DNA from 4 places in the Clostridium sp. KLE 1755 genome. Region 4 is predicted to be linked to each of the others. Evidence: a T-box and tRNA genes for the amino acid it is inferred to sense, from the RefSeq annotation. Region 4 holds a T-box; the other regions hold tRNA genes.

Region 1 (7,320 bases), on a different contig from region 4:
ACATGGAAATACTGAAAACCATCGCGGAAACCGGAAGCTTTACCAAAGCTGCCCGGGTTCTGTATATCACCCAGTCTGCCATATCCCACGCCGTGCGGGAGCTGGAGGAAGAAAGCGGAACCGTTCTTTTTGACAGACTTTCTAAAAGTGTAAGGCTGACGGAGGCAGGAAGTCTCCTCCTCCGGGAAACCCTGCCTGTTCTCGCCGCCTGTAATGCTCTGGAAAAAAGGATGAGGCACCTGGAACAGCACGCACCTGTCCATCTGGTTTCCAGCATCACCATTGCCACCTACTATCTGCCCTGCGCGCTCCGGTCTTTTTCACTTACCCACCCGGATATCTCCATATCCGTAGACGTGGTCAGCGCCGCAAATGCCCTTCTCGTTTTACAGGCGGGAGAAGCGGATTTTGCGCTGATTGAAGGTCTCCCTCCCCAGGGGCCCTATGTCAGCATCCCCTTTTCTTCCTATCCGCTGAAGGCCGTCTGCTCCCCGGGCTATCGCTGCAGCAAACAACCGCTGACGCTTTCCGCACTTTGCCAGGAAAAACTTCTTCTGCGGGAAAAAGGAAGCGCTATCCGGGATGCCCTTGACAGCGCACTCTACCTGCATGGCCTTACGGCCCATCCAGCCTGGACCAGCGTCAATTCACCGGCTCTCATCGAGGCTGCCAAAGCAGGGCTTGGCATTGCCGTACTGCCGGATATCCTTGTGGAAAACGCCCTGGATAAGGGCGAACTGGCCGTACTGGATATCACGGATATGGAATTGATCAACCAGCTGCTGCTTGTCTTCCATAAGGATAAATATCTCTCCGAACCGCTCACAACTCTGATGCAGTGCATAACACAAAAACAGGCAGAAAAAAAGCACCCTGTTACGGATGCTTAGTTTGGTTTACGCTTTGTATTCGGCCCCATTCCCTCCCTGCGGGAATTGTGGGTCTGATTCTGGTTCTCCGGCTTTACCTTTTCCGTAATGCTGTTGAACATTTCATTTGATTTCTTCTGCGCAAGCTTTTCTTTTTTTTCCTTATCCATTTCTGCCTTCCTTTCCTGCACCTGCTGCCTGGCTGCCTTAACAGGATTCCGATATAAATTACAGCGCCTTCCATATCAGTATACGGAAAAAGGGACGGATTATACAAGGAAAACAAATGAATACAGGCAACAATCCCCTGCCCCTGCCATATTATAATTTAAAGTTTTTTCAAGAGCGGTAATATGACAACAGAAAAATTTACTCTTATTTTTTCGGAATTGATTCCAAATATTATACGAATGAATTTGTTGCCCATTTATGGGAAGAAAGCGCAGATAAGGAATATAAACGCTGCGGCATCTATGTGACGGCCCGGAAAGCATCCTGCTTTATCCGTTTGGAACAAGAAGCATCCCTCTCCTTACATCCTCTTCTGTGCCAGTATACAGTACCATTCAAAATCATCTATGGGCAGGCTGCATTGTAAGGGGAAGTTTGCCATTTGCCTGATCTCATAGCCCATCTCCACAAGCGTATTGGACAATACTTCTCTTTTAATCGGAAAATAGGTCTCTTCAAAAATTTCCCTTTGGATAATCTGCATTTCCTTTTCAAAAGAATACACTATATTGAAGGTTATTCTCCCGTCTTCAATATAATCCCAAACCTGAAAAGAATCTATCCGCACGTCTTTTTCATAATATGGCGGATAAAAATAAAAACGCTGATGTTCCCTGATTATTTTATCCCAGTTTCGTGTATCAATATAAATATAGCCTCCTGACCTGACAAGAAGATCCATTTTATGCAGGGTATCAACCACTTCTTCATTCGGAACATAGGGCAACGAATTGCCGGTACTCATTACACAATCATATTTTTTATTTGTATTTTCGTTAATCCGGCGAAAATCAGATGAAAACAGTTCCACAGACACCCCTTTTTCCTGTGCTTTTTGTCTGCATTTATTCAGCATGACAGGATTTAAGTCTGAACCAGTCACTTTTTTCCCAAGCTCTGCCAGCTGTAATGTGAGATTTCCAGTTCCGATGCTGCAATCTAAAACCGTATCTATCTTAGCATTGCCTAAAAGACGCTCCCAATGCTCCCTGACCACCTGCCATTTTCTTTCGTCAAATCCCAAATCATATATTTCAGCTTTATCATAAATCGAAGGCATATTTTTTCTCCCAATTTACACATATTTGTTTTTTTATATCTTAATAAACGTTATAGCATGATAACTATTTTATTATATCTCTGCCATTATCTGCTATGTATCTTCATTAGTTACTCATCTGTTGTCTTTCCCATCCCGGTAATGCGCCTTTTAAAGCTGCGAACAAAAATCCCAGTGCAACGGCCAGCACAATATGGGAAATCCCGGCAATACCTGAAATGGAGGCATCCGCCCCCTTTGCAGGCACTATGCCCAAAACCTGTATAATCCCACGGATTATAAGCATTACTGCCATTAGAGGAAGTCCAATGTTATACAACACAAGGAAAATCCGGAAGCTGCGCTGTTCTGTTAAACCACCGGATTTAGCAAACAACGCTAATATAAGGAACAGAGCCATTCCCAATACCATAAAATGAACATGCGCAAATGCCAGCGCCGTCCTTCCCTCATAGCCATTAATTTTGGTAAATTCACGGTAAAAAACACCGCATACCATTGCTAAAATAAAATAAAGCAAAGACAGATTCAACATTTTTCTCATTTTGTAACCCTCTCCTTTATCAGCCCGGCAAATTACATACTACTAAATATATAAAGAGCAATATGAACATCGTTCATTATATTATGTTTTTTACCATATGTCAATACTTTTTATGTATATGCAGCTTGTTTTTTCATCATTAAGACTACATTTTTACAATATTCGAATTATTTATTCCATTTTTTTCTACAATAAATTACAGTACATTCACTTTTTTTTCGTAAAAATGACATTTTTATTGAATATTTTCTTGATTCTCCATTTAATATGTGCTAATCTAAAATTGATATTAATAATAATTATCAATATAAGAAAGGGGTGTATTTATGGAAAATAAGAAACTGACTAATGAGGCAGGGGCACCGGTAGCAGAAAATGAGCATTCGCTGACAGCAGGTCCCCGTGGCCCAGTCATGCTTCAGGATGTCTGGCTGCTTGAAAAACTGGCTCACTTTGACAGAGAAGTCATTCCTGAACGCCGTATGCATGCTAAAGGCTGGGGAGCCTACGGAACGCTTACCGTTACCCATGACATTTCCCAATGGACAAAAGCCAAGGTTCTCCAGCCAGGGGCCAAGACAGATTTGTTTATTCGATTTTCAACGGTAGCCGGTGAACGCGGCGCCGCTGACGCAGAAAGAGATATCCGCGGTGTAGCTGTAAAGTTCTACACTGAAGAGGGGAACTGGGATTTGGTAGGCAACAATACACCGACCTTCTTCCTGCGTGACGTACATAATTTCCCGGATTTGAACCGTGCCGTAAAACGCGATCCCCGGACAGGTATACGTTCCGCCCAAAATAACTGGGATTTCTGGACTCTGCTTCCGGAAACCTTCCACCAGACTACTGTTGTCATGTCAGATCGGGGTATTCCCGCTTCTTTCAGGCATATGCATTTTTATGGAGAACATACCTTCTCCTTCTACAATGATAAAAATGAACGTGTATGGTGCAAGTTCCACTTTAAAACCCAGCAGGGAATCAAAAACCTTACGGATGCGGAAGCGGAAGCCCTCATCGCCAAAGACAGGGAAAGCCATGGCAGAGATTTGTATGAAGCGATTGAACGAGGCGATTATCCGCGCTGGACAATGTATGTACAGATCATGACAGAAGAACAGGCCCTCAAACACTACGAAAATCCGTTCGACATCACAAAAATCTGGAGGCATAGCGAGTATCCGCTCCATGAAGTCGGCGTTCTGGAACTTAACAGAAACCCGGAGAACTTTTTTGCGGAAGTTGAACAGGCGGCCTTCACCCCTGCCCACGTAGTACCCGGTATCGGTTTTTCCCCGGACAAATTCCTGCAGGGCCGGCTTTTTGTTTACGGTGATGCGCAGCGGTACCGCCTGGGCGTTAACTACAATCAAATTCCTGTAAACCGCCCTAAAACAGAAGTTCATGACTTCCACCGTGACGGATTAATGCGCACCGACGGAAATTATGGAGGATTACCGGCTTATTCGCCCAACAGCCAGGGAGAGTGGGCAGCCCAGCCGGAAGTTATGGAACCGCCGTTGGATCTGGCAGGCGCAATGTATGCCTATGATCCCCAGGATGATCCCACAGATGACTGTTTCCGTGCAGGCGGCGACCTGTGGCGTATAATGACAGACGAGCAGAAAGATCTGCTCATTGAGAACACGGCACGCAACATTGAACCTGTAACTGAAAACATCAAATATCGCCATGCAGTTCACTGCTACTGGGCGGATCCTGCCTACGGAGAGCGGATCACCGCAGCTATGGGCCTTGATATGGGAAAGGTTCTTGAGCTTGCTAAGGGAAATCACAAGAGCCTGATTGAAGCAACGCTGAACGCCTGAATTTCTGAGTTCTCCGCCCTGACAACCGTTTAACTCATTGACCTTACACAGAAATAAGTCCGGAATGATAGATTCATGCCGGACTTATTTTTTTCTGCATCCAAGAGATATATTTTGGTGTATCCATGAGATATCTTGACAAAACATACATATGCATTTAAATTAAAAAGAAGGAAAATGTTCGCATTAAGTATGCAGAACCAGATAAAAAATTCAGAATCAGGAGGCAACACAAATGGGATTATTTTCAAAAAAGCCAAAAGAACTGGAGTATGACACAGCAGACTGTGTAAATAAGAAAACCCGCATGCGCGAATTGTTTAATGAAGCGGTAGCTGACGGGGACACCTATGAAATCCTCCATGCCACAGAAACAAGTTCCAAGTTTGAAAAGGGCTTTGTATTCAACACAAATACCACAACTTTCTACTACTATATCCTGGGATATAGAAAAAGCGACTGCAAAATTGTCCTGGTGCAGACAGACCGCGAACTGACCCGGCACAGTGACGCGTTTTTCGTGGATATGGATGCCGTTGTAAACGTATATTATAACCCCAAGCAGGTTCAGGCCTGCCTAATCTACAAAAAGGGATACAGCAGTTATGGAGAAATATTGACTATTGAAGACATCGGCAGCAAGACAATGTATGGTATTGCCAACATGGTCCAGAAAGAGGAGCGGGAGGCGTTCCTTGACTTTCTTGAAAGCGTGCGCAGCCGCCTGGAGCAGGCTGGTTATAAGCTGGACAAGTGGAAACGGCAGTAAATTCTCTGTCTGTGCAAATTAACATATTGCCCACTCGTTAGAATAGTAATCCTGAATAAAAAATATTTACGTACAAAAAAACCGGAACCATTGGTTTTACATGGTTCCGGCTTTTTATACACTGCCGGCGGCGGGACTTGAACCCGCACGTGGTTGCCCACAACAGATTTTGAGTCTGCCTCGTCTGCCATTCCGACACGCCGGCGCATCGGCTGATTGGAATTCCAATTCAGCCGAAATTTATAATACCATATCTGGCCATTTATGACAAGAGTTTTATTCCTGAAAATCAAATTTCTTATAAATATCAAAACAGTCAAAGGTAGCAAAATAATCCTTTGGCGTCTCCGCTCTCCGTATCAGCTGTACCTCTCCGTTTTCCTTCAGAAGCAGCTCCGCGGATTTCAGCTTGCCGTTATAATTATATCCCATGGCAAAACCATGGGCCCCCGTATCATGGATTACAAGGTAATCTCCCATATCAATCCTGGGAAGCATTCTGTCTATGGCAAATTTATCATTATTTTCACAAAGCGACCCCGTCACATCATATTTGCAGTCACAGGGAAGGTCTTCTTTTCCAAGTACCGTAATATGGTGATATGCGCCGTACATGGCAGGGCGCATGAGATTTACGGCACAGGCGTCACAGCCGATATATTCCTTGTGTGTATGCTTTTCATGGATCGCCTGCGTTACCAGATGTCCGTAAGGCGCCATCATAAATCTTCCCAGCTCCGTATAAATAGCCACATCTCCCATCCCAGCAGGCACAAGAACCTCTTCAAATACCTTTCTCACACCTTCTCCAATGGCCAGAATATCATTTTCAGCCTGTTCAGGAAGATAAGGGATCCCTATCCCTCCGGACAGATTAATAAAACGAATATCCGCGCCGGTTTCCTTCTCCAGCCTGACTGCCAGCTCAAACATTTCCTTTGCCAGCATGGGATAATATTCATTCGTCACCGTATTGCTTGCAAGAAAAGCATGGATTCCGAAATGCTTCACGCCTTTTTCCTTCAGCATACGGAAGCCTTCAAACATCTGCTCCGTGGTAAAACCGTATTTCGCATCTCCCGGATTATCCATGATACTGTTGCTTATTTTAAAAACACCGCCCGGGTTATAACGGCAGCTCATCATTTCCGGAAGTCTGCCCAAAATATCCTCCAGAAATTCTATATGCGTAATATCATCCAGATTGATGGTAGCGCCCAGCTTAGCGGCATAGGCGAACTCCTCCGCAGGCGTATCATTGGAGGAAAACATGATATTTTCACCGGTCACCCCCATCGCTTCGCTCAGCATCAGCTCCGTCAGGGAAGAACAGTCACAGCCGCAGCCATAATCTCTTAAAATATCTATCAGAAACGGATTGGGCGTGGCTTTTACCGCGAAAAATTCTTTATATCCTTTGTTCCATGAGAATGCCTCTTTCAGCCTTGCGGCATTTTCACGGATTCCTTTCTCATCGTATATATGAAAGGGGGTGGGATAAGTTTTTGCAATCTCCTCCACCTGTGCTTTCGTTACGAATGGTACTTTGTTCATTTTATGCTTCTCCTTTTGCTTTCTTTTTCTTTCCGGTAAGTTCAATCAGCTTTATCTCATTGCGCATCGCTTCCTTCAGCGCATCCACAAATACCCTCTGCCCGGAATAGAGGCAGATGTCCCTGGGACTGCCGGTCAGTTCCCCCGTCAACACATACCTGGAATCGGAAATCAGGCGCACCTGTTCTTCCTTTCCCTCTGTTTTATAGCTGACCGCGCCCTTCAGCTTCTCAGGCACCTTATCCGTGAGCAGGACCACCTTAATCCTGCGCTGCAGCAACGCTGCAATATCGCTTTCCATCCCGGAAAGCCTGGCCCCGGATGCCGAAAGGTAAATTCTTTTTTCCGCCTGCTCCATCATATGATGCATTTTGTCCAGGATCTGCTGCTCTCCCACAATAGTGATGTAGCCGTCGCTTGGCTCATCGGCCGCAGGCATATTCTCCTTCAGCCACTTCTTA
Region 2 (7,320 bases), on a different contig from region 4:
TGCATTATCCTCTGGGTAGTGGCCATTCCTGTTTTTATCTATACCAAGCTTCCCATTTATGTTTCCCTGTTGTTTGACGGGCTTTCCATCGGACTTTACGAATACCTGATCACCTTTAACACTCCCAGCTCCCGCTGGTTCTACCAGCTGGCCCTGCCCATCACTGCGGTGGTCACGGTGCTGGCCATCCTGCTGGCCGCCCTGTGCAGAAAGGTTTCCTCTTCCTTCCTGGCATCGGCGCTCTATGTGTTCTCGGAAATCGCGGTCCTGTGTATTTCCATTGAACTGTTGATCCGCCGGTTCCTTTCCAGGCCGTTTCTGCTCACCTGGTCCGCCGTCGTCCTCACCGCCTGTGCAATCATTATTGTGGCGCTGATAACCATGCTTTCCAGAAAACGGCTGCGCGGCGCAGTAAGAAGAAGGCTGCATTTCTGAATTCAGAAATGCAGCCCTTTTTGTCCATATTACATTTTTATGGAAATTATTAATCCAGCATATCTACAAACCGGAGGCCTTCCTCATAAACCCGGTTCTTCGTCTCCAGGCGCTGGCCGTTGATCGTGACCACCATTTCCTGCGCGTCATATGCCGCCAGGAAGGAATTCGTCAACGCTGCCATAATAACGGCTTCGCTTCCTTCCTCCATAGTCTTCAGATAGTCCCTGAAGCCTGCGGAAAGATCCAGCGTAAGCTTTTCCTTATCCTCTGATATTATAAAATCATTTACCTTGGTATCAACCGATACAATATTCTTCTTGCGCAGCTCGCCGATGATTGTCTCCGGCGTTTTCCGCGGAACCTCTACCTCCTCGGTGCTCAGCTCCTTACCCACGCTTGAACCATAATATATCGTCACTATCTCCGGCTCACCGGTTGCCGTAACCGATTCTGCCTCCAGCTCTTCCACCGTTTCCGCGCTGCCCGAAGAGGTGATTTCCAAAGCAGTGTAGTTTCCGGTTTCCGCAGTTCCTCCGCATGCCGCTAAAACGGCAGCCATACAGAGTATTCCTCCTAATATCGTAATGCTGCTCTTTTTCATGCCTGCTCCCTTCTGCGCATAGGCTTATCGTGTTTCCGCAGAAACCTTTCCTGACGCCCTATGCTCCTCTGATTACAGTCTTCCTCCCCGAAAGTCCGCTCTTTCGTACAGCCGGCATGTCCGTTGTGCCGGTATATAAAAACCACGCTTCCTTCCTGCCGCCGATTAAAAGCAAGAAACAGCCCCTAACCTTAGTCGATTGTACTTTATTCCATTCCCGCTGTCAAATACTTTTCCTGTCAGCCGCCGCGCTTTTATATATGACGCTGTTTTATAAATGTATCTCTTTTATAAACGCCTTTGTATTATAAACGTCTCTCTTTTATAAATGTCTCCATAATATCAAGTATCCGATCTGTCCAGAAGACCGCTCCTCCATGGCCGCCGCCCTCCAGTTCGTAATAGACCACATCCTTCCCGGCTCCTTTAAGCAGCGCAAACAGCTCCCGGCTGTGTTCCACAGAAACCTGCACGTCATCAATTCCATGAAATAACAGCACCGGCGGCAGTTTGGCAGCTTCGGAAATATATTTCCCGCAGGAAGCCGCTTCCGCCAGCTCCGGGCTTTCCAGGACCTCCTTCACTCCCAGCAGATCCCTGGTAGGCCTGAAGTTCTCCGGAAATCCGGGCGGCAGAGGCTCTTTGGCACATTTCATGATATTCGAAGGAGCCGACTGCGCAATCACACCCTTTATCCGACAGGGAGTCTCCTGATACAGGAGCGTATCAAATATCCCCTGCGCTTCTGTAAAAGCCGTCATCAGGGCAATATGGCCGCCTGAAGAGTTTCCGGCAATAAAAATCCGTTCCGTATCTATATGGTAGTCCTCTGCCCTTGCCGCCAGAAACCGGAGCGCCGCCTTCGCGTCCTCCACCTGGGCGGGAAAAGGGGCAATCGTTGACTCCCGAAACTGAAGTATAGCCGTAACTATACCTCTTTCCGCCAGCCTGGAATAAGCAGGCAGGCTGTTATATACTTCCTGACGGTACCACGCGGAACCGGGTATGAATAAAACCAGCGGAAAGGTTTCTTCCGCCGCCAGCTTCTGTCGATAGGGTATAAAAAGCTGCAGGCAACGTTTGCAGCCGTCGTAATCCGCATATACCTCGTCAGGCACATAAAGCCATTCCAGATCATCACATTCTATCTTCAATTTCTGATATTCCTGATTCGCCATTGTTTTTCCTCTTGATATTCCAATCAATTTACTGTTTCCCGGCTGAAACCATTCTCCGCCAAATGTATCGCCGCTTCAGAGAAGTTGATGCCGTATTACTGCAATGCAGCCAAAAATAGTGCCGGAGCATTGACGCACCGATGTACAGCTCATCTGGCAGGAGTTTTAAACAAAGAAAAAACGGAAAGTCTTCTTCAAACTTTCCGTTCTATCATTCAGTGCAGGAAAAGAGACTTGAACTCTCATGGTATTGCTACCACACGGACCTGAACCGTGCGCGTCTGCCAATTCCGCCATTCCTGCGCGACAAAATGTATTTTATATGATCTGAGATAAAATGTCAATACATTAAAATAATTTTTTTGCATAAAAATTATTTTAATTTTTTACGGTATTTTTATCCTGAAAATATTACAAAAGGAACTCTGATAATCAACGGCACTTTGTTCCTCCTTGCCCAGCCCGTATAAACTGGCTGTGTAACTGCGAATAAGGTGTTTTTCAAGATACCCACGGCTATGGTCAGGGTTTTCTTACAAAAATACTCGCTGAATACGGACAGTGTTCGTTTACATCCATTTCCACAAATTCCTCAATGGCTTTTTGTGTTTTCTCAACTGCGGACGGCGCAATATCAACACCGTGATAATGGTCGCCCAGTTTAGATAAAATCACACAGCCGCCCCTTCACCACAAGTGTTGTTTTCTTGCGCCGAACAGTATAAATTTTTTAATCCTTTTTTCCCAGACATGCTTCATATATATTTGAAGATAACTTATACAGTTTTAAACAAATCAATAGATTGACCTACCATATAATCCGGGGCATCGCAAAGCAAGAAAAAAACAGCACCCACTATATCATTCGCACTTCCCATTTTCAGATTATCTTTATCCATTGAATGGTTATATCTTCTCTGTCCAGGTGTATCAAGCATTCCCGGTGAAATCGCATTTACCTGTATTCCAAACTTTTCTGCTTGTATTGCTGCTGTTTTCGTCAATGCAATAATAGCTGCTTTTGCAACCGCATATGCTCCCATAGGTGATGCAATCCTACCCATTCTGGAAGATATATTTATTACCTTGCCGCTCCCTTTCTTTATCATTTCTGGAAGTACTTTATTTATACACAAAAATGTTGTATTCAAATTGGTATTTAATATATGATTCCATTGGTTTATATCCCAATCCCAAATATCCAAAGGCTGTTTTCCATGACAATAAGTATACATCTCAGCAGAATATCCTCCTGCATTATTAATTAGATAATCAATGCGGCCTTCCTTTTCAACTATATACGAAATCATTTTATCGACATTGTCTTCATTTGTTAAATCCGCTTCATATTCGAATAAAAGACCACGCAAGGCTTCGTTTTCATTAATAACAGCCACTAATTCATCCTTATGTCTTGAAACAATATATACTTTTGCACCTTCTTTAGCTAAAGCAATAGCAATCTCTTTACCAATACCTCTGCTTGCACCAGTTACTATTGCCACCTTATCATGTAACCTCATAATTTACTTATGTAATGTATTAATTAAAATACATATACTTCCCCTTTCACTATTTTTGCTGGCTTCACATTAATTATACTTCATTGCACCCACAACTTGCAATTATACTTTTCTGCAATAACACCGGATGTCAGGAACATAATTCACTGGCCTATTTTCTTCTGTAGTAATATAATAATGAAATATACTGAAGGTTATGGAGGTGTCGTATGTATTGTCAACAGTGTGGAAAACAAATACTGGATAATTCAAAGTTCTGTAGTTTTTGTGGGGTTCGTGTAAACGGCAGTAACACCAACGAAAAGCCACCATTTGTTGAAAAGTCTGTTGTAAACCAGCGAAAACTTGAACAGGATACAAGAAAGGGAACTCTTGTATATTTACATGATATATTATCCATGGAATTCAGCGTCAATAAGCTAGAACATGCGCTAGAAAACAAACAACCCTTAATTACTATTCATGATAACTGGTTCCTTTGTAAATGTTTTACCTTTAACCGCCGTATTAATGGCATTCCTAATAATCCTTTTTTCCTTCCTAAATGGGGAATATATTTATCGTATTCATATAAGCTAAATAAGTACTATTACTCATTTGATGAAGGCATTACTCCCTGTTTTACCGATATTCAGAAAAATACAGTTGAGTATCAATTTGATAATCCTTGCAAGTTTGAATTAACTCAAAAAGAACGCGATATGCTTTGCACACCCCCTGTATTAGAGAAAAGATTGTTTTCTAGCTACTATGCAATAGTCAATCGTGATTCTACTTTTTGGTCAGATGATGCTATAGTTACTTGTAATGGAGATCAAATAGAAGTTTTCTCTCAAATTAAACCAATTATTGAACAATTTGAAGATTTGGTGAGAGAAAGAGAAGATGCATATCAGAAACAATTGCCTGAACTCAAGAGAGAAATTGAGGAAATAGAAAAGGAATTAAGTGATGCAAAAAGAATATTAGCTAACTTATATGAAATGAATTTGATTCCTTCCAAGTATCGAAATATTGGATGCGCATATTTTATTCATGATTTTTTTTCTACATCAAGTGTGCCCTTAAACAATGTTTTTTTACATTTGGACTTGGATAAAATTCAGTCTGAATTAGATACAGTTATCAACAATCAAAGAGATAGTGTACTTCAGGAAGCGATAATCATTTCACAAAATGAAGAGATAATTTCGCAGAATCAGAAAGTATTTAATGAATTATCTGATATGAACACTACCCTGGACAATATACGTGAAAGTGACATAGAAACATCAAAATGGGCGAGAATCGCTGCTCTTTCTGCCGATACTTGTGCATGGATTAGTTTAGCAAACTATATTTGAATATAGATAAATTAATGAGTAAATATTTTTTACTTAAGTTAAATAGAGTATTTCACAATATTCTAATTTAGACGGCTACAAGTTCGGGATTACAACCGATGGCAAGCCTGGTTATATTCCTCCAGGAGGTGCAGATACAGTAATCCCTTTTAAATTATTAGATATTATTGATTTGGGAACAGGTATAAGTTTTGATATTGCGCAGTATAATAGCTATAGTAAGTTTACGGTTGACAATTTTTTTACATCGTCTCTTGAAAACGATAATTTGCATGGAGGTCCTGTAATCAATACCGATAATTATGTGGCGATATACGGAAAGACTTTTTTACATAAAAGTTATGACGTTTCCCAAGGTGTCCTAACAGCTAAACAGGTATTAGAAGTTTAAAGAAGTTAGTAGATGATGGAATTATTACAGAAACAGAATTTGAAAAAACAATTATTAGGATTGTAAGAGGCAACTGTGGCACTGTTAAATGAGAAAGAGCCGTATTATGGGGCTCCTTTTTTGATAAGTACATAACATTGTGATAGTTGTGGAGACAATGGTAATATAAATGATTTTTACAAAAGGATTATGGATAACACCGTAGTCCTTTTTTATATGGGAAAATCAGCGGATTTGAATTGAGTAAGGAAAATGATGCACTTTTATAGTTCAAGATAAATATTAAAATACGGTGTTACATCACATGTCCCTCCAGCTAAATGTCCATAAGAACCTGAGGTAATGGATGTATTGTTTGCTGCGAAGGATAAAATCACCGTTTGAGAATTATATGTTAAGCCGGATAATGGATAGAAATTTTTTGATGCTGGATCTCCGTGTTTATCACTTGCCGTTCCCCAAGAAGAAATACAAGTAAATGTGATTAAGTGCAAAAATAAAGTTATCTATTGTTAACGAATTATAATTAGTTGCAAAAGTTTTTATATCAATTGATTGTGCCCCAGTCACATCTGAGACTATAAGTTTTGCAAATGCTTTAAAAGGGTATACGATAACAAAAAATGAGAAGCTTCAGTAAAACCAAAGCTTCTCACTTATAACTCTATAGTGCGGAAGATGGGACTTGAACCCACACGAGCGCATTGCCCACAAGATCCTTAGTCTTGCTCGTCTGCCAGTTCCGACACTTCCGCATGCCTGCATCAGAACGTGTTCCGTGCTGCAAGAGATATATTACCATCTTAAGAAGGATACGTCAAGATACTTTTTTCTATTTTTTTAATTTTTTTTGCAAATAATATTTTTAAGTGTAATTCGCCATCAATCTTCTGTTAGAATTCTCATCCGACAGCTCATTTTTTCCTTTCAATATATCCTGAATTAAAATCTGAATGGCGTGTTCGGATTCCTCCCACAAAGGACTGTGGGCAGAATTTTCAAATGTGTAAAAACCTTTCATCGGTGCTTCAATCATGGTAAAATATTCTTTCTGCAAATCGTAACAACAGGTGTAATCATAGCTGCCGCCAAAGAAATATATGGGGATTTCAAGGGACGGCACTTTGTCATATGCATTAAACCTCATACTCTCAGCACCGACCGGAGAAGCTGATACAAGCTTTTTCCCCCGCCAGATGTTAATTCGTTCCATCGGTGTATAAGCTTTACATCTCAGACTGGGTAAAAAAATTCCTGTAATAACTGAGTCCATAGTGTGCGTGGTGCCCACACCAAGCGCGTGCATGGCATTATCCCGTAGTGACGACTTGCAATACTCTTTGTAAACACTGTCAGAGGACGCAATTGGATACTTTTCAAAGTCTCTGACCATTTTCAAATTTCCCACCTGACGGTAGTGATCAAGCATATAATCATATGCAATTATCTCTGATTCCGGTTGATTTACAATCTGTGCCATAGCAATATAAGCGTGATAAAATTCAGGGTGTTCATATGCTGCCTGAATGCCGATAAAGGTACCAAAGGAATGACCTAAAAGATAAATTTTCTCCTGGGAGAACCGTTTTCTCAGATATTCCGTTACAGCCGCCACATCAGATAAATAACATTCCGTTGTCAACGTACCAGCATCTAATTGGGGATGATAAGAAATTGATGTTCCCCGATATTCCAGATAACACACCACAAACTCATCGGCCAGCTTAGAAGGGTACAGATATTCCAAAAGATATTCCGGAATACCAGGTCCGCCGCCAAGAAAAAGCAAGATGGGATTTGACCTGTTCTTTCCGGTTATGAGCATTCCGATTTGTGTTCCGTCCAC
Region 3 (7,320 bases), on a different contig from region 4:
GGCAGCATGTCAATATTGAGGCGGCACCGTTTTTTTGTGGCTTATATTCCGGACGGATGGCTTGCAAGGATTTTAGCATAGTGATAAACTGAATACCAAAGACTACCGGAAATGCCGGGAGAATATTACCGCAGTTTGCGGCGGTCCGGCCTTTGGCGCAGCTGTGAAGGGACGGAACCGTTACTTTCTGCCATAAAAAAGGAGGGCAAGTTAATTGAACAGGAAAAAAGCAGGGATGATAGCGGCGGCAGCAGCTCTGCCAGCGGCGGTAATGGCCGGCGGCGTGGCCTTTTTCTTCAATTATTCCGTTGTAAGAATGAAAAAAAAGAAGAAGAAAAAGAAAAAAGTGCCTGAACTTAAGGCTGGACAGGGCCTGACCTTTGACTGCTTCCGTGATAAGATAGACGAAGGCATAGCCTGGTTTAAGGCTCAGCAGCCGGAAAAAATCACACTCACAAGCTATGACGGGCTGAGGCTGTCAGCCTATCTGCTTCCGGCACAAACGGATAGCAATAAAGTTCTTTTGCTTATGCACGGCTACCGGGCGGACGGGTATTCCGATTTTGCGGGGCTGTTTAAATTTTACCATGACCAGGGGTATCATCTTCTGGTGCCCCACCAGAGAAGCCATGCGGACAGCGAAGGAAAATATATCTGTTTTGGCGTTAAGGAACGGTTTGACTGTAAAATGTGGGCGGAATACGCTGTGCGCCGTTTTGGAAAGGACTGCAATCTGTATATGTCAGGAATTTCCATGGGCAGTTCAACGGTGCTTATGGCCGTGGGGCTGGGCCTGCCGGAGAATGTGAGGGGTATAATTGCGGACTGCGGCTTTACCAGCCCTTACGATATTTTCAGGCATGTGATGCAGCTTCAGTTTAAGCTGCCGCTGTTTCCGCTGATGAACCTGACCGAGGCGGTGAACCGGAAGAAAGCGGGCTTTGGCTATAAGGATGTTTCCACGTTGGATATTTTGAAAAACTGCAGCATTCCGATTCTGTTTATCCATGGAGGAAAGGATGAGTTCGTGCCCACGCAGATGACGTTGGATAATTATTCTGCCTGTGCAGGGCCGAAGGAGCTGCTTATTGTGCCGGAAGCGGCCCATGGAACCTCTAATTTTGTGGAGCCGGTGCGTTATCGTGAAACGGTTCTCAGATTTATGAAGAAATACGAAAAATAAGAGTGTGGTTATATGAGTGCACGACCGATCATTTTCCATATAGATGTTAACAGCGCCTTTTTAAGCTGGAGCGCGGCATACCGTTGCCATGTGCTGGGAGAGGAGCCTGACCTGAGGACGGTGCCGTCCATTGTGGGCGGCGACCAGGAGGCTCGCCATGGTATTGTGCTTGCCAAGAGCACGCCGGCCAAGAAATATGGGATTCAGACAGGGGAGCCGATAGTGGCAGCCCGGAAGAAATGCCCGAATCTGATCATTATCCCTCCGGATTTCCATCTGTATGTGGAAAATTCGAAGGCTCTGATATCGCTGCTGAAAAGCTATTCCGACCATGTGGTCCAGTACAGCATTGATGAAGCCTGGGCGGATTTTACCGGCTATGAGATGCTTTATGGGGATCCGGTGGAATTTGCCTGGAAGCTGAAGGATCAGATCCGGGAGGAACTGGGCTTCACCGTAAACATCGGTGTGTCCAGCAACCGCCTTTTGGCCAAAATGGCCGGGGATTTCAAAAAACCGGATTTGGTACATACCCTGTTCCCGGAGGAAATTGAAGAAAAAATGTGGCCGCTCCCGGTGGAAAGGCTGTTTCTGGTGGGAAAAGCAGCTGCGGACCGGCTGCACAGCCTGGGAATTTATACGATAGGAGATCTGGCCCGTTCGGATGTGGACGCTCTGAAGGCCCACATGAAAAAGCATGGCGAGGTTATCTGGAATTATGCATGGGGACGTGAGGAAGAGGACACACTGGAAGCAAAGGAAGGCAATAAGGCCTACGGAAACAGCATGACCACGCCTGTAAATGTTACGGACGTGAAGTACGCCAGGCAGATCCTTTTATCCCTGTGTGAAACTGTGGGCATGCGCCTTCGGGCGGATCATGTGAAAATAAGCTGTGTGAGCATCACGCTTCGTACGTCAAATTTTGAAAACAGAAACAGGCAGATGCAGCTGAGCAGCGCAACGGATGTGACAGAGGAAATCTATGAGGCGGCCTGCCGTCTTTATGACGAGCTGTGGGATGGAAGGCCGCTGCGGCTGATTGGTGTATCCACCTCCCGGGTTTCCCATGAGGAATACCGTCAGTATAATCTGTTCGATATGGAAAAATACGACAAACTGGAAAAATGTGACCGCGCCATTGACAGCATCCGCGCCAAATTCGGGGAGGATTCCGTCATGAGGGCAAGTTTTCTCAAAAGCAATGTTGCCCACACGGGACGCGGGCTGAATAAGGAGAAACGGGCTGAGGCAATTTCAGGCACGGACTGGGAGAAGGAAGAATGAGCTGTCAGGCAGAACGGGCGGGAGGAAGCGTCCGGGGAGAAAAAAAGTGATAAGATTTATGAAATCAAAATTCAGGAGAGGAATGCCTCAGGCAGCGGTATTACTGGCAGTTTTGCTGGCGGTGCTGACGGCGGGCTGTGGGAATAATGCGGCGGCGCCGGAAATGACGGATCGGGGGAATAAGAAGAATCAGTCTGACGCAGAGGTAACGTCTGCTCCTGAAAAAGCAGGGAACAGAAAGCCGGAGCTGAAGGATATCGGCGGAGAGGAAATTATTTCAACCAGGCAGGAGATTCCTGCGGAACCGGCGGCAAAGGAAAGAAATGAAGACAAGCTGCTGCCGGATAAGGAAGAAAAACCTGCGGAGGAAGCGCCCGGGGATGAGGAAAACGCCGGGAACAGGGAGACGGCAGCTGAAAATGTGCAGGATACGGACAGGGAAGAAGCCGGAAACGGTCCCTGCCCGGAGGAAGACAGGCAGGATTCAGTAAAATCCGCCACCCTGCAGGTGGAGGAACAGACCATCATTGTCCCCGGACTGGTAGGCGCCTACCGGTATCTGTTCCTTTCGGATACCCATATCATTACGCTGAACGGGGAAGAGACACAGCAGCAGCTGGAAAATGCGCTTCCCAGAAGAGATACGCTGTTTCTGGATGCACAGGGAAGGAAGCCTGAAGAAACCTTTCCGGCCTGGATGGCATATGCCAATGAACAGAAGGTGGACGGCGTGCTGCTCGGCGGGGACATCATTGATTTCCCGTCTCAGTCCAATCTGGACTTTTTGGAAGAAAACCTGGGGAAACTGGAAATGCCCGTGCTCTATGTGCCGGGCAATCATGACTGGACCTATCCCTGGGAATATATGACGGAAAAAGGCAAAAACGAATATCTGACGGCCCTGGCTCCCTTTATGCGGGGCACGCCTGCGGCACAGGTGCTGGAAAATGAGGAGCTTATATTTTTAGGAGTGGATGACAGCAGCAACCAGATTGATCCCGCGGCGCTGGAGACGGTCAGAAAAGCGTTGGAGAAGGGCAAGCCGGTGATTATCCTCCAGCATGTGCCTTTTGCCGCGGAGAAGCTGGTGCGGGAGGCTGCCCAGGTATGGAAGAATCCTGTTTCGCTGGGAATGGGGGCGGTGGGAGGCATTTACCCGAATGAAGCATCCCTGGAATATATGAAGCTTGTACTGGGAGACACAAGCCCGGTAAAGGCTGTCCTGGCCGGACATATCCATATGAGGGAGACGGATGTGGTGGCGGAAAACAGCGGAATTGTCCAATATACGGCGCCGCCAGGGTATCTGGGGCAGGCAATTCTGCTTACGGTTACCGGGGATGCGCCGGAAGCCATTCGGGACCCTGCCGCGCAGGAGGAAACTGCTGCGGATCACCTGCAATGATGCATCGCAAAAATGAGCAAAAGGTCCGGAAGGCCGGCACAGTAAGTGCGCCGCCTGACGGGCCTTTTAAAAAGCAATAAAAAAGCCGGAACGAATAACCGTTCCGGCTTTTAAGCAGTGCAGGAAAAGAGACTTGAACTCTCATGGTATTGCTACCACACGGACCTGAACCGTGCGCGTCTGCCAATTCCGCCATTCCTGCGCGACAAAATGTATTTTATATGATCTGAGATAAAATGTCAATACATAATTCTTATTTTTTTTACAGAAAAAATAAAATTTTATAGATTGTCATAAGCTCTTTAACCTGATATAACAAAAGCATACCCTGCCGATTATTTCACTGAAAAGGGGAGAGGGGTAATGCTGTCTGTCATGAAAGGACGGCAGCTGGAAAATTATCAGAGAAAGCAAAGGAGCTTAAAAATGAAAGTCATGCATTCTGAATGGAGCGGCCGGATCCGGCATTGGATAAGGACGCTGAAGGACGATTTTTACGAACCGCTGGGAGAGTTCCGGTGGGAAGGACACAGGACGATGGAGCACATCAGTCCTGAGCAGGCGCTGGGGCTTGCGTTTGAGCAGGTACAGCCGGGATTCACATGGGGGAATACTTATGAATACTGCTGGTTCAGAAGCCGGATAGAGCTTCCTGGCCGGGCGGAGGGGAAAAGGATTGTAATGAATCTGAAGCCGGGCGGGGAATCCACCCTGTTCGTCAATGGACGTTCCTTCGGCACCTACAGGGCTGACTGGGTATCCGAACCTCATCATTACATGGAAGACAATACACTGACACGGTCGGGAAAAGCCGGAGAGAGCTATGAGGTGCTCATGGAGACCTATGCGGGGCATTATTATCCCGAATGCCCTGACGGAGGCTGCGCAACCGGCCCCGTGCTTCCCGGTTCCTTTACGGATCCATTGACGGAAGGGGCAAGAAGGACGCTGGGAGTATGCACCTACGGCATCTGGGATGAGGATGCCTACCAGCTGTACATGGACGTGGATACACTGGGCAAGCTGCTGGAAACTCTGGATGAGACCTCCCTGCGTGCGGCAAAAATCGCAAAGGCGCTGGAGCAGTTCACCCTGATTGTGGATTTTGAACAGGACAAGGAAAAAAGAACGGAAAGCTACCGGGCTGCCAGAGAAGCGCTGAAACCGGCGATGGAAGCTGTTAACGGTTCGACCATGCCTGTTTTTTACGCGGTGGGAAACGCCCATCTGGATCTGGCATGGCTGTGGCCCATGGCGGAAACCCACAGGAAAACCGAGCGTACCTTTGCGGCACAGCTCCGTCTTCTGGAGGAATATCCGGAATATAAATTCATCCAGAGCCAGCCGGCCTCCTATGAAATGTGCAGAAAATATTATCCGGAGTTGTTTGAACGGATTAAGGAAGCGATCCGCGCAGGACAGTGGATTGCGGACGGCGCCATGTGGGTGGAGCCGGATACCAACATGACCAGCGGCGAGTCCCTGGTCAGACAGCTGATTCATGGAAAACGTTATTATAAGGAAGAACTGGGTGTGGACAGCCAGGTTCTCTGGCTGCCGGATACCTTTGGCTACACGGCGGCCCTTCCCCAGATCCTGCGTGGCTGCGGCGTAAAATACCTGGTTACCCAGAAGATTTTCTGGTCCTATAATGAAGGGGATCAGTTCCCTTATCACTATTTTACATGGGAAGGCATGGACGGCTCCCGCGTGGATTCCTTCCTGCCCACCAGCTACACCTACCGCACGGACCCGAAAGAAATCAACCAGGTATGGAAAAACAGGACGCAGATCCAGGATCTGGATGCATTCCTCCTGCCCTTCGGCTACGGGGACGGAGGCGGCGGCCCGTCCAGGGATTACGTGGAATATGCACTGCGCCAGAAGGACCTGGAGGGCGGCGTGAAGGTGAAAATGGAAGGCCCCAGGGAATTCTTCGAGGAAATGCAGGAGCAGGGAGGCCCCGCCAACACCTATGTGGGAGAGCTTTATTTCAGCGCCCACCGCGGAACCTATACCTCCCAGGCCATGGTAAAGAAGAACAACAGAAGATGCGAGCTTGCATTGCGTGAAATGGAAATGTGGAGCTGCCTGGCGGCATCCAGGGGCTGGGAATATCCCCTTGAGAAAGCGGATGCGCTGTGGAAACAGCTGCTCCTGCATCAGTTCCACGACATCCTTCCCGGCTCCTCCATCGCGAGGGTTTATGTGGAGGCGGAAGAGGCCTTTACAGAGATCCTTAAGGGAGCGGCGGATATTACCCAAAATGCAGTAAAGACAGTTCTTAACGGCAGCGAAGACTCGGTTACGGTATTCAACTCCCTGAGCTTTGGCAGGAAAGCGCTGGTAACGCTACCGGAGGCCTTTGCAACAGGTGCAGAAACGGCAGACGGCCGTAAGGTGCCTGTCCAGGTGATGGACGGAACGGTAAAGGCGCTGGTTGAACTTCCTTCCTGCGGCGCTGTTACCCTGATTCCAGCCACGCAGCCTGCGGCAGCGGAATACATAGCGGCTGTAACAGAAGAGAACCCTGCGGCATCCGTTATGGAAACAGAAGACGGCTTCCTGATGGAAAATACGCAAATCAGGGCCTGCGTAAACAGGTGCGGCGAGGTGATCTCCTTTATCCTTAAGGAATCCGGCAGGGAGTTTGCGGCAGAATCCATGAACCGTTTCCACCTGTATAAGGATGTCCCCCGCCTTTTTGACGCCTGGGATATTGATTCCAACTACCGTGAACAGGAAGTGGAAGCAGCTGTGGATGTGAAGGTGGAAATCCAGTCCCAGGGCCTGGAAGCCATCCTGAAGGTGACCGGCCGTATCAGCGAATCCTCTTATACACAGTATATCCGCCTGGCTGCGGATAGCAGAAGGCTGGTATTCGATACCGAGGTGGACTGGAAGGAGCTTCACCGTCTGTGGAAAACCGCATTCCCCGTGCAGGTATATGCGGAAAACGGCATCAATGAAATGCAGTTTGGTTACGTGGAAAGACCTGCCCACCGTTCAAAAGCCTATGACAAGGATCGCTTTGAAGTCTGCAACCACCGCTACAGCGCGCTGTGTGACGGCTCCCACGGGGCGGCAGTACTGAACGACTGCAAGTATGGTATCAGCATGAACGGAAACAGCCTGGAGCTGACGCTGCTGCGTGCGCCTTCCGCGCCGGAAATGCGCGCGGACAACAGAGTACATCAGTTTACCTATGCGTTTACCGCTTGGGAAGGTTCCTTTACGGACTGCGATGTGGTGCGCCAGGGTTATGAGCTGAATGTCCCCGCGCTGACCATGCCCGGAGCCTGCGAGAGCTTCAGCCTGGCATCCATCGATAAGGAAAATATTATTCTGGATACCATGAAGCCTGCGGAGGACGGAAGCGGCGATATTATCCTCAGACTTTATGAATCCAAGAAAGCGGCGGTTACGGCAAGAGTTCATGTAGAAC
Region 4 (7,320 bases):
AGGATACGGTGTTGTTTGGAAAATATGATACGGGGCGCAGGGGGACGAGAGATTTTTGCAGCATGAAGGCGCATGTCATAAAGGCGGCCATGAGCGCGCAAAACGGCGGTCAGGCATTTACAGTGCTGTCGGACGGAACGGATTGTGTACGCGCACAGCTGACCCACAATCCGGAGGCAGTCATTGGAAAAACAGATGGCCGGGTTTCCTATCAGGGCAGCTGGCTTTGCCAGAAAACAGGAAATCTGAGCAGGGAGGGTACGGAAATGTGGTCCAACACCGAAGGGGATGCCTGTATCTGCCATTTTACAGGAACAGGCATTGCCTGGATTTCCAGCTATGATATCCTGGGAGGCATGGCTGAAGTCTATGTGGACGGGGAATTGATGGATGATTCCATTTCCCTGGGCGTGCGTCTGCTGACGCCGGGAATTGCGCGGGGCTATGAGAAGGATGCCGGACGTCTCGTTTATGCGGCGGAAGGACTTGCGATGGGAGAGCATACCCTGAAAATTGTTGTGAAGGGAGAACGGGCGCCGGGATCCATGGGAGCCTATGTCTTTATCGATCATTTCCTTGTTTTCGGGGAAAATGATTATGGGGATACACGGCTGATTATAGACAGCGAGTTTAATTATCCCGAGCTTTCCTGGGGATGCTATACGAAAGAGCCGGTTACCGTTTCCACCGGATACTCCCGGAAGGTTTATACGAAGCTGGGCAATGAGGAATAGGTCAAACAAAGTCGGATATCCCGCAGAATATTACGGGGTATCTGACTTTGTTTTTTTACCGGAATGAAGTCTGGGCGGGGAGGCTTTCTTTTTGGGGATTTTTTCTCCCTTTAATATAAGCGGCGGCTCCGGCAGTACGGGTGATTTGATTTTATCCCGTGCGAATTCCAGGTAGAAGCTCTGGATTTTCAGTTTATTTTCCTCGTACATATCCAGAGCCTGGTAAAGCTCCTTGTAATAGCCGAACAGGATACGTTTGGTGCGGATGGTTTCCCGCAGGTCGATTTTGCTGTCCACCAGACTGCCCTTTGTTTTTACATAGTAATAAATGGGCCTGGTCTCCACGCGGATATTGGAAACGTATTTCAGGTATTCCAGATTGAATTTGAAATCCTCGCACCAGTCCAGCTCACGGGAAAAGAACAGCGCGTTGTCCCGTATAATATCCATGCGGTAAAATTTATTCCAGGTGACGCCGTAATAGAAATTGGCGGGGGATTTCATCATATATCTGGCAAACTCCGCCCTGCTCATCAGACTGGACGCTGGGATATGGCCCTTGATCCAGATTTTTCTGCCAATGACGCGGTAATAATCGGTGATTACCATTTCCGAACCGGTCTGCATAGCCTTCAGCAGGGTTTCCGTAGCGTCCCGTGTAATCCAGTCGTCCGCATCCACAAACTGTATGTATTCCCCGCGGGCCAGCTGCAGTCCCAGGTTCCGGCTTTCCGACACACCGGAATTTTCTTTGCGTACAACGCGCAGGCGGGAATCCTTTTTCTGGTATTTATCAAGGATGACGCGGCTGTGATCGGTGCTGCCGTCGTCCACAGCGATAATTTCCAGATGGGAATAGGTCTGCCTGAGCACGCTGCACAGACAGCGTTCCAGGGTTTGTTCCCGGTTATATATGGGAATAATAATGGTAATCAGAGGATTTTCCAATTCCATGCTCTGCCTCTCTTAGTTTTATTTTGCTGTTAAAGCAGCAGTTTTGTTTACGTCCCGCTTTGCTGACGCGGTATGGCTTCGTAACTGTTGCGCTGAACGGACAGCTATATGGCCTGAATTAATGCTGTATCTATTTTAGCATGAGGGAGGGGAAGGAAACAAGAAGAAAAGATGTATGCAACAGCGCGGCATCCCGGTGCGGGCTGGCCGGGTGCGGAAGCATTGCTATGGGAGGAAGATTGTGGTACAATGAACTGGTTTACAGGAACCGCACCAGTTTCTGACAGGAACTGGTGGAAAGTAATTGCCGGCCCTTTGGCTGCCGGCAGGGAGGAGCTTTTATTATATGAAGAAAGGCGTTTTATACACGATTTTAGGAGTATTGGCGGCTGCTGTAGCGTTCATTTATTATTATGTGACACTGCCGGCCATCAATATTCATTCCAGCGGGTTCTGGTTTTTCATCATGGCGGCGATTGTGGCTGTGATGGTGGTTTATACGATCCGCAAGGCGGGAAAGGATATGGCGGGAACGGGAGGCGTGGCCCTGCGTTTCAGCCTGAAGGAGCATAAGCCTTTAAAATTTTTGGGAATCCTGCTGCTTTTACTGCTGGCTGCTTATGTAATCGGAAGCATTCTGTCTTCCCCTATTGTCAATGCGAAGAAGTACCAGCAGCTTTTAACGTTGGAAACCCGGAATTTTACGGATGATATCAAGGAAGTGGATTACCGTACGATCCCCCTTTTGGATAAGGATTCGGCCGCGCTTCTGGGAGACAGGAAAATGGGCAGCCTGGTGGAGATGGTGTCCCAGTTTGAGGTGGCGGATGACTATACCCAGATTAACGTAAACGGCGTTCCGGTACGTGTGACGCCGCTGGTATATGCCAGCCCTATTAAGTGGCTGACCAACCAAAAGAACGGAATCCCGGCTTATATGCGTATTGATATGACCACTCAGGATACGGAATGTGTGATGCTGGACGAGGGAATTAAATATTCCAAATCCGAATATTTCAACCGCAATCTTTACAGGCATCTTCGCTTCCAGTTCCCGACCTATATTTTCGGTGACCAGATTTTCTTTGAAATCGATGATAATGGCGTGCCATACTGGGTATGCCCCGTGAAGAAATTCAATATCGGGCTGTTTGGCGGCGAGACCGTGGGAAGAGTGGTGCTCTGCAATGCGGTAACCGGCGAATGCACGGATTATGACGTAGAGGATGTTCCACAGTGGATTGATAAGGTGTATTCCGCAGAGCTTCTGATGCAGCTGTATGATTATCATGGCATGTACCAGCATGGCTTCTTCAACAGCGTGCTGGGACAGAAGGACTGCCTGGTGACCACCAATGGCTACAACTATATTGCGCTGGATGACGATGTCTGGGTATATACGGGCATTACCTCCGTAAACGGTGACCAGTCTAATGTAGGCTTTGTGCTCATAAATCAGAGAACCATGGAAACCAGATTTTACAGGGTGGAGGGCGCCACGGAAATGTCCGCCATGTCCTCCGCGGAAGGGCAGGTACAGAACCTGGGTTACCGGGCCACCTTCCCCCTGCTTTTGAACATTGCGGATGAACCCACTTATTTCATGGCTCTGAAGGATGCTGCAGGCCTGGTGAAAAAATACGCCATGGTAAACGTGCAGAAGTACCAGTGGGTAGCCATCGGAGATACTATACAGGCCTGTGAGAAGAGTTACAACGAACTGCTGAGCACCAATGGCATCGTAAGCCAGAATACTGAAGCATATGTGGATGTTTCCGGCATAATTGAATCCATTTCCCCCGTGGTTCTGGAAGGAACCACCCATTATTACATCTGCATCAAGGGAAATGAGAATATTTTTGATGTGGATCTGTCGGATGACAGCCTGATTGGAATCGTCCGCTATAATCCCGGAGACTCTATCAAATTCCAGTATAAAGACGAAGGCGGCCTGAATCCGGTTAAGACCCTGGAGTAAATTGACTGCCAGGCGCCGGATAGAGTGACAAAGCTATTGACATTTCCCGGGAAAAAGGATAGAATAATCCCTAGTTTCCGGGGAATTTCAGAAGATTTTCACCGGCAGAAGTAAAAAGAGCAAGAGACATGGAAGAGGAGTAATAAGGAACCTGGCCTTTTCAGAGAGCCGCCGGATGGTGCGAGGCGGTAAGGAGAAGTCCCCAACTCGCCTTGGAGTCCTCCGGGGGAAGCCTGTTCATGCAGGAGCAGGAAAGTAGTCCGGAGCGGGAATTCCCGTTACAGAACAATAAGTGCGTACCGGTTTGCAGTCAAAGCAGATGGTACGAATTAGAGTGGTACCACGGAAACAAGCCCTTTCGTCTCTAACCAGGAAGAAAGGGCTTTTGTTATGCGGCGGGACAGCCTGTATACGGTTATTGTTACAAGGTAATTTTAACAGCACGGCAGTTGCCCGCCAGCTTTTAAACGGCAGTAAAAAGGAGGAAGCTATGGCAGCACCATACAATCACAGAGAGATTGAAGAAAAATGGCGTAAGGAATGGGAGGCCCATCCCATCAACGTCAACGACGGAAAGAAACCCAAATACTACTGTCTGGACATGTTTCCCTATCCTTCAGGAAACGGACTTCATGTAGGGCATTGGAGAGGCTATGTCATTTCCGATGTGTGGAGCCGTTATAAAATGTTAAACGGCGGCCATTATATCATTCATCCCATGGGCTGGGACGCATTCGGCCTTCCCGCAGAAAATTATGCGATTAAAATGGGAGTTCATCCCGCTGTATCCACGGCGGACAACGTATCCAAAATCAAGAGCCAGATCAAGCAGATCGCCGCTCTGTATGACTGGGATATGGAAGTCAATACCACTGATCCGAATTTCTATAAGTGGACCCAGTGGATTTTTGTAAAAATGTTCAAGGCAGGGCTGGCATATGAGAAGGAAATGCCCATCAACTGGTGTCCTTCCTGTAAGACGGGCCTGGCCAACGAAGAAGTGGTAAACGGTAAATGTGAACGCTGCGGCGCCGAGGTTACCAAGAAGAACCTGAAGCAGTGGATGCTGAAAATTACAGCCTACGCGGATCGCCTGCTGAACGATCTGGACAAGCTTGACTGGCCGGAAAAGGTAAAGAAAATGCAGACCGACTGGATCGGCAAATCCTACGGCGCTGAAGTGGATTTCCCGGTAGAGGGCAGCGATGAGAAGATCACCGTTTACACCACAAGGCCGGACACCCTTCATGGGGCGACCTTTATGGTCCTGGCTCCGGAGCATGCGCTGGCGGCAAAGCTTGCAACCCCTGAAAATAAGGAAGCCGTGGAAAAATATATCTACGAAGCATCCATGAAATCCAACGTGGACAGGCTTCAGGATAAGGAAAAAACTGGCGTGTTTACGGGAACCTATGCCATCAATCCTTTAAACGGCGCAAAGGTTCCGATCTGGCTTTCCGATTACGTGCTTGCAGATTATGGCACGGGCGCGATTATGTGCGTTCCCGCCCATGATGACAGAGACTTTGAATTTGCCAGAAAATTCAATATTCCTATTATCCAGGTAATTGCCAAGGATGGTAAGGAAATCGAAAATATGGAAGAAGCCTATACGGATGCTTCCGGCACCATGATCAATTCCGGCGAATGGAACGGCATGGAAAGCGCGGTGCTCAAGAAAGAAGCACCTGTGATGATTGAAAAAATGGGAATTGGCCGCAAAACAGTTAATTATAAGCTGCGTGACTGGGTATTCTCCCGCCAGCGTTACTGGGGCGAGCCTATCCCGATTGTTCACTGCCCGAAGTGCGGCTGCGTACCGGTGCCGGAGGATCAGCTTCCGCTGCTTCTTCCCGAGGTGGAATCCTATCAGCCTACAGGAACGGGAGAATCCCCTCTGGCCGACATTGACTGGTGGGTAAATACCACCTGCCCTGTCTGCGGCGCGCCTGCGAAGAGAGAGACCAATACCATGCCTCAGTGGGCCGGCTCCTCCTGGTACTTCCTCCGCTATGTGGACAACAAAAACGACAAGGAACTGGTGAGCCGCGAGAAAGCGGACAAATATCTGCCGGTTGATATGTATATCGGCGGTGTGGAGCATGCGGTGCTTCATCTGCTGTATTCCCGTTTCTACACCAAGTTCCTGTGTGATATCGGCGTAATCGATTTTGACGAACCTTTTGTCAAGCTGTTCAATCAGGGTATGATTACCGGAAAGAACGGCATCAAGATGAGCAAGTCCAAAGGAAATGTGGTGTCCCCGGATGATCTGGTAAGAGACTACGGCTGTGACTCCCTGCGTATGTACGAACTGTTCGTAGGGCCGCCGGAGCTTGACAGCGAATGGGACGACAGAGGAATCGACGGCGTAAACCGTTTCCTGAACCGTTTCTGGAATCTGGTTATGGACAATAAGGACAGCGGCGTGCAGGCCACGAAGGAAATGGTGAAGGTACGCCACAAAATGATCCATGAAATCACCACCAGACTGGAAAACTTCAGCCTCAATACGGTAATTTCCGGCTTTATGGAATATACCAACAAAATGGTGGATATGGCAAGAAACGGCGGTATCGACAAGGAAACACTGCAGACGGCGGTAATCCTTCTGGCTCCTTTTGCACCGCATATCGGTGAAGAGCTGTGGCGTCAGCTGGGCGGAACCGATTCCGTATTCCATGCGGTATGGCCGGTAGCCGACAAGGCGGCCATGGCGGATGACGAAAAGGAAGTGGCAGTTCAGGTGAACGGCAAAACCAAGCTGGTTGTCACCGTACCCGTTGATATCAGCAAGGAAGACGCCATTGCGGAAGGCAAGAAAGCGCTGGAAGCAGCAGGCAAGCTGAGCGGCACTGTGGTAAAGGAAATTTATGTTCCGGGCAAGATTATTAATATTGTTGTAAAGCCTTAATACGGCTGAATAAAAGGGCTTACCGGAAACTCTCCGGCAGGCCCTTTTGTATCTGCTGAGGAAATAAATGCGGCTCATGGACGGCAGAGTCAGAGAATGCCGCAAGCCGGAGATTAAGCAGTATAGGCAGGCATAGTAAAATTTCGGAGACAGGAGCTGTTATGAAGGGAGCAAAAATGAGTACAGTACTTATAATAGAGGATGATATGGATCTGCAGGAGGGGCTTGCCTACTCCCTGGAAGCGGACGGCTATTCGATCATTGCGGCTTCGACCATGGAAGAGGGGGAAGAGCAGTTTAGAAAAAACGCCTGTGATCTCATTCTTCTGGACTGCAACCTGCCTGACGGGAGCGGCTTTGAGTTCTGCGAACGGATCCGCCGCCTGGCACAGACGCCTGTGCTGATGCTCACCGCCCGGGATTCCGAGCTGGACGAGGTGAAGGCCCTGAATCTGGGAGCGGACGACTACCTGACCAAGCCCTTTTCCCTTTCGGTGCTGAAAGCGAGAATCCACAGCCTTCTGCGCCGCAGCCCGGAGCCTCAGAAGCTGTATTCCAACGGTATCACACTGGATAAAGCCGCATGCAGAGTATGGAGGGGAGAGGAAGAGCTTGCCTTCAGCTATCAGGAATACCGGCTGCTGCTTTATCTCATGGAAAATAAAGGACAGGTGCTGAGTAAGGAGCAGATCCTGTCGCAGCTGTGGGATGGTCAGGGCAGATTTGTGGACGAAAATACG

What was found. A T-box is a leader RNA that pairs with one kind of tRNA and senses whether it is charged. The one in region 4 lies ahead of leuS (leucine--tRNA ligase), so its partner is inferred to be a tRNA-Leu.
Region 1: it has a tRNA-Leu gene. The T-box ahead of leuS (leucine--tRNA ligase) is inferred to sense a tRNA for this amino acid. The anticodon was not compared.
Region 2: it has a tRNA-Leu gene. The T-box ahead of leuS (leucine--tRNA ligase) is inferred to sense a tRNA for this amino acid. The anticodon was not compared.
Region 3: it has a tRNA-Leu gene. The T-box ahead of leuS (leucine--tRNA ligase) is inferred to sense a tRNA for this amino acid. The anticodon was not compared.

What each region holds. Positions count from the first base shown of each region.
Region 1 is NZ_KE992749.1:17,441-24,760, forward strand. Features, by position in the region: gene HMPREF1548_RS22280 (LysR family transcriptional regulator) at 1-890, shown strand, start outside; gene HMPREF1548_RS30135 (hypothetical protein) at 887-1,039, opposite strand; gene HMPREF1548_RS31065 (hypothetical protein) at 1,258-1,467, shown strand; gene HMPREF1548_RS22285 (class I SAM-dependent DNA methyltransferase) at 1,402-2,160, opposite strand; gene HMPREF1548_RS22290 (DUF2871 domain-containing protein) at 2,267-2,704, opposite strand; gene HMPREF1548_RS22295 (catalase) at 3,031-4,536, shown strand; gene HMPREF1548_RS22300 (hypothetical protein) at 4,772-5,305, shown strand; tRNA gene HMPREF1548_RS22305 (tRNA-Leu) at 5,428-5,510, opposite strand; gene HMPREF1548_RS22310 (diaminopimelate decarboxylase) at 5,582-6,859, opposite strand; gene HMPREF1548_RS22315 (TrmB family transcriptional regulator) at 6,861-7,320, opposite strand, start outside.
Region 2 is NZ_KE992777.1:110,988-118,307, reverse strand. Features, by position in the region: gene HMPREF1548_RS26090 (DUF6320 domain-containing protein) at 1-435, shown strand, start outside; gene HMPREF1548_RS26085 (GerMN domain-containing protein) at 485-1,039, opposite strand; gene HMPREF1548_RS26080 (alpha/beta hydrolase) at 1,345-2,217, opposite strand; tRNA gene HMPREF1548_RS26075 (tRNA-Leu) at 2,437-2,520, opposite strand; gene HMPREF1548_RS29715 (class I SAM-dependent methyltransferase) at 2,740-2,892, opposite strand; gene HMPREF1548_RS26070 (SDR family NAD(P)-dependent oxidoreductase) at 2,994-3,722, opposite strand; gene HMPREF1548_RS26065 (zinc ribbon domain-containing protein) at 3,950-5,083, shown strand; tRNA gene HMPREF1548_RS26060 (tRNA-Leu) at 6,145-6,229, opposite strand; gene HMPREF1548_RS26055 (alpha/beta hydrolase) at 6,340-7,320, opposite strand.
Region 3 is NZ_KE992777.1:101,681-109,000, forward strand. Features, by position in the region: gene HMPREF1548_RS26020 (alpha/beta hydrolase) at 215-1,183, shown strand; gene HMPREF1548_RS26025 (DNA polymerase Y family protein) at 1,196-2,470, shown strand; gene HMPREF1548_RS26030 (metallophosphoesterase family protein) at 2,517-3,875, shown strand; tRNA gene HMPREF1548_RS26035 (tRNA-Leu) at 3,994-4,077, opposite strand; gene HMPREF1548_RS26040 (alpha-mannosidase) at 4,302-7,320, shown strand, end outside.
Region 4 is NZ_KE992711.1:37,487-44,806, reverse strand. Features, by position in the region: partial or broken gene HMPREF1548_RS13495 (hypothetical protein) at 1-734, shown strand, start outside; gene HMPREF1548_RS13490 (glycosyltransferase family 2 protein) at 765-1,688, opposite strand; gene HMPREF1548_RS13485 (hypothetical protein) at 2,035-3,666, shown strand; T-box leader at 3,787-4,035, shown strand; gene leuS (leucine--tRNA ligase) at 4,157-6,580, shown strand; gene HMPREF1548_RS13475 (response regulator transcription factor) at 6,757-7,320, shown strand, end outside.